2 regions of the Oceanobacillus sp. CF4.6 genome follow, and region 2 is predicted to be linked to the other one. Evidence: riboswitches for the same ligand, from Rfam matches in the RefSeq annotation. Region 2 holds a riboswitch; the other holds the start of a gene.

Region 1 (3,426 bases), on a different contig from region 2:
GATCTTGCTTACATCATTCATATCTGTAAAAAAGGAAGCCATCCCCAGCCACACCATTGCCACAATACCAAGTTGCGCAACTAACAGTTTGATTGTAATCTCCTCCGGTTCGTAAAAATTCCCTAACTAGTAGTTTATCCTACTCTCCAGTAATTTTCCATACAAAAAGCCGAGAAGACTATATACTTCCCGACTTTATATGGAATTAATTCTCTATCATTTTTATCATGTTTGCCATTTCAATTGCAGTTACTGCTGCGTCTGCTCCTTTATTGCCTGCCTTTGTTCCAGCACGTTCGATTGCTTGTTCAATCGTTTCCGTAGTTAAAACACCAAAGATGACAGGTTTTCCAGTTTGCATCGATGCATTGGAAACTCCTTTTGCTGCTTCATTACAAACATAGTCGAAATGGGGTGTGGAGCCACGTATTACTGTTCCTAATGTAATAACAGCATCATATTTACTGCTATTAGCCATTTTATGTGCGATTAACGGAAGTTCAAATGCTCCCGGAACCCAGGCTGTGTCAATATTCTCTTCTGCTACACCGTGTCTTTTTAATGTATCCAATGCCCCATCGAGTAATTTACCTGTGATAAATTCGTTAAACCTTGCCACTACAATTCCAATTTTTAAATCTGTACCTACAACATTTCCTACATATGTGTTCCCCATTTATTCCATCTCCCTATTCTAATTATGAATTAATTCATGCTTTTTCCGATAGGCAACCAAATCTGCAATTGTAATTAATTTAAGATCAAATTTTTCTGCCATTACTTCTAAGTCCGGCAATCTCGCCATCTCACCGTCTTCATTAATAATTTCACAAATGACACCTGACGGGAAAGCATCACTTAAGATTGCTAAATCTACAGCCGCTTCTGTATGCCCTGAGCGAGTCAGTACCCCGCCATTTTTTGCAATAAGCGGAAATACGTGTCCAGGACGCTTGAAATCAGCTATACCTACTTCTGGACTTGTTAAAGCTTGTATTGTGTTTGACCTTTCCACTGCACTGATTCCAGTAGTCGTATCTATGTGATCAATTGATACTGTAAAAGCTGTTCCAAGTGGGTCTGTGCTGTTAGCAACCATCATTGGAAGTCCGATTTTTTTAGCAAGATTTTCTTGAATTGGTGTGCAGACTAGCCCTTTTCCATATGTGATCATAAAATTAATAACTTCAGGTGTTGCTTTTTCAGATAAAGCTATGAAATCACCTTCATTTTCTCTATTTTCATCATCTACTACAATAACTGGTTTTCCAGCTTTCAATTCAATTATAGCTTCGTCTATTGTATGAATCATTTGCAATCCTCCTCCATTTATATGAAACCATTCGTTTTAAGAAAATTTTCGTTTATACCGTCGCTCTGATCTGTTTGCTGAGTTCTTAGCATATTTTGAACATATTTGGCTAGCATGTCACATTCAATATTGACGATATCACCCTTGCCTTTTCCACCAAGAACCGTTTCTGCCATCGTGTGTGGAATCAGTGAAATTGTAACTATATTTTTATGAACGCCAAATAATGTGAGACTTGTTCCGTCAACCGTAATGGATCCTTTATGCATTAAAAATGGAGCTAGATCTTCAGGAATTTGAATGTCATAATAAACCGCATTTTCCTGCTTCTTTTTTTCGGTAATTGTTCCGGTACCATCTACATGACCGGAAACAAAGTGACCTCCAAACCTTCCATTGGCAGCCATTGCCCGTTCCAAATTCACTTGTGAACCTGGTTTCAACAATTGTAATGAGGTTGATTGGATTGTTTCAGGCATAGCATCAACTTGAAAACTTTTCTTTGAAAAATGCGTTACCGTTAGACAAATTCCGTTAACTGAGATGCTATCTCCAATATTCACATCTTCTATTACCTTTTTAGATCCAATTGTCAGCTGAACAGCTTGTTCAGAAACATTTTGCATCTTTTCCACTGTTCCCATTTCCTCAATAATCCCCGTGAACATTTACATCTTCCTCTCCTACCTAATATTGCAATTTAAATTTATTATCGGCGTATTAAAAAAGCCTCTGAAAAATAGCTTCAGAGGCTTCAAGTTAGAATTTTAATGTACATGAATAATAATAGTGATACCAAGTACTTGCACAACGATAGAATCGTGCAAAATACGATAGCTACTATCAAATTACATGCCTAAAATCCCTTCTCTCATCCAGACTTTAACTGTCGGTTCTGGAGTCTCACCAGATCCACCGCTTGGTTTAAAAAACCGCACGGGTCACGGACTTAGAAGCAATGCTTCATTACCGCCGATTGGGAATTTCACCCTACCCCGAAGGAACTACTTTTATGATGTTGTAGTTTAGTTATAACTTATATGCGATTATACCGCAAGTTATTACGGTTGTCTATTTTTCTTTTCGGTTTGATTATGATCATTTTGGATAGTTGTTGACGAATTTAGTCAACAGTTCGTCAACAATTCAAATTCAGCTTTTTATACTTGCTTTTATCAGGTTCAGTTTTCTCGTTCCTAGTTATATTTATTTCGCAACCAAACAATTTTATTCTAATTCCTTTTTTAACAGCGTGAATAAAAATCCCTAATAAATATCCTAATATTAATCCGGTAATCAAACCCATTCCGTAAAACATAATAACACATCCTTTTTAAGTTTTTCATTGAATAGTGCATATTTCCGTTTCTACCCGCATAAGCTGGTAGCGTAGGCAACAGCTTTTATAAGATATCTATGCCCTTCGACAGGATAAGCTAAAATAACATGATATGCGATGCAGGAAATCACACCTCTTCTTTAGAATTACATATAGAGGTGAAAATATAATGGAGTGTAAGCTAAAAGAATTTTTAAGGCAAGGAGATATAATACGTCTTTCTGAAAAAACAGGCGTACATAGAAATACAATATCTTCATATATAAGAGGAACTGCCCCTCAATTAGACAAAGCATATAAAATAGCTTCCGCTTTGAACAAAACTGTATATGATATATGGCCGCCAAAATAGGCGGCTTTTTATTTGTTTATAAAAACAATATATTGTGCATAACATGTAATTGCATTACATACAATTACATATCATTACATTTAAGGGGGTTCCGGAATTGGCGACAATGAAGAATAAACCCATCTCATTTAACTTAGATAATCCGACAGATAAGTATCTATTTGATCAAATTAAAAGCGTCAAAAATTTCTCTGGTTATGCAAAGTCGCTTATCGCTAAAGATTTAAAATACAACCGCGATGTTATTAAAGTGGAAGTTGGGAATAAGTGATCAGCACTGCTCCTGCAGCAATTAACATCCATGGTAACATGTGTTTCACCTCTCTTTTTTATTAGTATGAACAAAATTTTGTGCATTATACATTATTGGAGGGATAAAAATGATTGTAAATTTAAATGGCCACTTTTGGTATGACACAGAAG
Region 2 (3,426 bases):
GATGATGGAACTGCAGAGAATGCACGTGCCTTCTATGACGCTGGCAATGGTTGGGCAGTAAAAATGTCACTACCTGAAGGACAGGAATCTGCTATCGTAACGGATGGTGTTTTCCAATTTCATGGTACAGACTGGCCAACACCAGGGGGAACTGAATTTGCTGTAGAAGTTTGGGATGCTACAGGTCCGGATGGAGCTCCAGGAGAAAAATTAGCTGGACCGGTTGATGCAGAGGCAATCAGAAGTCTAGATGAGTGGACTGTTGTTGACCTAACCGAACATTCTATTCAAGTTGATGGTGACTTCTATATGGTATACATTCAAACTGGAGCAAATCCAAATGTACCAGGACTTGCAACAGATGAAAATGGACCAAATGCAGAACGTAGCTATCAATATGTTGGTGGCGCATGGGGACCATCTCCAGCAGCAGAAGGTAACTATATGATTCGTGCTCGTGTAGCATATGGAGTAGAAGATCCTGTAATTACTACCCCTGCAGAAGACTTCATTACGAATGAAACGGAGTTGACAGTAGAAGGAACTGCTTCTGCAACAACAACTGTTCAGTTATTGAATAATGGAGAAGAAATTGAATCTGTTGAAGTTAGCGACGATGGGTCTTTCGAATTCCCAACTGAACTGACAGAAGGAGACAATGAATTTCAGGCATTGACGTTATTAAACGGTGTAGTAGTCGGTGAATCTGAACCAGTGACAGTTACACTGGATACAGAAGCACCAGAACTTACAATTGATTCTCCAAGTGATGGAGATCAAACTACTCGTGAAACAGTAACGGTGGAAGGAACTGTAGCTGATGCATATCTTGACTTTGTAGAAGTTAATGGTCAAGCAGCTGCTGTCGAAAATGGAAGCTACTCTAAACGTATCTTGCTTGATGAAGGCGAAAATTCAATTGAAGTTGTTGCAGTAGATGTAGCTGGAAATACAGCAACTGAATCTATAGTAATCGAGGCAGATTTCACTGCTCCTGAGATCTCTAACTTAACACCTACAGAAGATGTAAATCTTAAAACTGGTCAAAGTGTCAAGATTGAGTTTGAAAGTGAACCAGGATTGGATGCTTCATTTATGATTCATATGCCACTCACAAATCTTGGGGTTGCGAATGCTACAGAACTTCCAATGATGGAAACATCTGATGGAACCTATGTAGGTTATTGGACAGTACCAAGTAATGTAACTGCAGATGGCGCAGTAGTAGAAGTAAAAGCAGTAGATGAATTTGGTAACGAAACACGTGAACAAGCGGAAGGAAAGCTATATATCGGCGATGAAGAAGATGAAGGCAATGGAAAAGGAAAAGGGAAAAAGTAAAGATTAGTCTAAAGCATACGAAGAGGGTGTGGAAGAGTTATATTCCACATCCTTTTGTTTGTTTTACTTTTTGACCTGGATTTCTGAAATTTTTTTCTTGCAAACCAGTGAATTTCTAGTATACTATAGTTAAACAATTAAATAATCGATTCCAATCTTCGGGGCAGGGTGAAATTCCCGACCGGCGGTGATAAGTATAATTACTTAAAGTCCGCGAACTGTATGGCAGATTTGCTATATGGTTGACCTGGTGCAATTCCAGGACCGACAGTTACAGTCTGGATGGGAGAAGATGTCGAGCCTGATTTTGGTGTATCCTTACACCATTATTTACCGATGAATTTACAACCCTAAAGCCCTTATTTGCTTTAGGGTTTTTGTGATTATTCGGTGATGTTCAGGGTAGCGATCCTTCATCACGAGAGCGGAATCGATAAGATGAAGGAGGAATAGGATGATGCAAAATACAAAAAAGCAATCATCAAATTTATTAAAACTTATTATTCTAGCATTGTTGGGAACGATTTCACTGGTCTTATTTTTTATTAACTTCCCATTACCGTTTTTACCAGCTTATTTAAAAATAGATTTCAGTGATGTGCCAGCATTAATGGCATCACTCATTTTCTCGCCAATTGCAGGTGTTATCGTAGTAGCGGTGAAAAATATTCTTTATTTAGCAGTATCGGGAGCAGGAGATCCAATCGGGGTTACAGCTAATTTCCTTGCAGGGGTCATGTTTGTTGTTCCTGTTTCGTTGCTTTACCATAAATTTAATGGTGTTAAAAGCATTATTTCCGGATTAGTGGCTGGAACAATCATTATGGCAGTAGGTATGAGTGTACTTAATTACTTTCTTATTCTTCCCGCGTATAGCTGGTTTATGGGCTGGGAAATGACAGATCAAGTAATCTGGACATCCGTACTGGTAGGTGTACTTCCATTTAATATGATTAAAGGAATTGTTGTTGCGTTACTATTTGTACCAATATTCATAAAAATGCGTAGCTGGATAGAAAGCCAACAAGCAAGATTTATATAAACTACAAAAATTAACATCAGAAAGCTAATCTCAGCAGAGGTTGGCTTTTTTTTACATAAAGAAATCACCCTCATGTTCCTAAAGGGTGATTTCAAACTAGTCTTCTTCTTCAACTAAATTTCTGGCAATCGGCATTGCTTCCAGTCTTTTTTCTGGAATTGGTTTGCCTGATTTTTCACTAAGCCCATATGACCCATTTACTATTCGATCAAGTGCATCTTCAATTTCTTTTAAATGATCTTGCCGCATAAGGTCCAATCCCGCGTCACGTTGCTGTTCAAACTGTTCAGTACCCATATCAGCTGGGTGGTTATCGTAATCAGCAAGTTCTTGAATCGATTCATTTGGTCCATGATTGCTATTGGAATGGATTTCCTGTTCAGTCTCATTTTTCATTTGTAAGAGTTTTTCTTTGAAATATGCAAGCTTCTCATTACTAAGTTGATTCATAATTCCATCCTTCCTTTCGTTACGGAGGCGCTTCTCTGGCACGTAGAATTAAATAAACGCTGCCAGAAGGAGTGAAATACCCAAAAGGAAACCATAAATCGTATTTGTTTTTGCGGTCGCTGCCATGGCAGGCATCATTTCAATTGCTTCTGTTTTACCTCGGAACTTCTTAATAACTTCACGAGCCTTCACAGAACTGAAAAATGTGATTAGTGACCAAAGAGGTAAATTCCCGGTAATAATTAAGATACTAGTGATTACATAGGCAATAATCATTAAAAAAGCGAGCAAGTTGACGGATTTTTCTCTGCCAAGCAACACAGCGATTGTTTTCCTGCCGCCTAGTTTATCTCCATCACGGTCACGAATATTATTGGACAAATTGATACTTCCGATGAATATTGAAATTGGAATAGAAATCCAAACCATTTCAGCTGTAACAGTACCGGTTTGTATATAGTAAGTGATGCCAATAATTACTGTTCCCATTAATACGCCTGAAAATAATTCTCCAAATGGGGTATAGGATATAGGAAGCGGCCCTCCAGTATATAAATAACCGAAAGCCATACAAACTAAACCAATAACTGCAA

The links. A riboswitch is a leader RNA that binds a small molecule or an ion and turns the genes downstream of it on or off. The one in region 2 is predicted to bind FMN.
Region 1: it holds a riboswitch for FMN, as region 2 does, so the genes downstream of both, ribE (riboflavin synthase) here and ACHABU_RS03735 (ECF transporter S component) in region 2, are expected to answer to the same signal.

Annotation. Positions count from the first base shown of each region.
Region 1 is NZ_JBIMEX010000014.1:52,490-55,915, reverse strand. Features, by position in the region: gene ribH (6,7-dimethyl-8-ribityllumazine synthase) at 206-676, opposite strand; partial or broken gene ribB (3,4-dihydroxy-2-butanone-4-phosphate synthase) at 710-1,312, opposite strand; gene ribE (riboflavin synthase) at 1,330-1,980, opposite strand; FMN riboswitch at 2,172-2,319, opposite strand; gene ACHABU_RS17630 (helix-turn-helix domain-containing protein) at 2,821-3,003, shown strand; gene ACHABU_RS17625 (hypothetical protein) at 3,101-3,274, shown strand; gene ACHABU_RS17620 (hypothetical protein) at 3,384-3,426, shown strand, end outside.
Region 2 is NZ_JBIMEX010000002.1:25,512-28,937, reverse strand. Features, by position in the region: gene ACHABU_RS03740 (S8 family serine peptidase) at 1-1,341, shown strand, start outside; FMN riboswitch at 1,492-1,639, shown strand; gene ACHABU_RS03735 (ECF transporter S component) at 1,799-2,383, shown strand; gene ACHABU_RS03730 (hypothetical protein) at 2,480-2,833, opposite strand; gene ACHABU_RS03725 (1,4-dihydroxy-2-naphthoate polyprenyltransferase) at 2,882-3,426, opposite strand, start outside.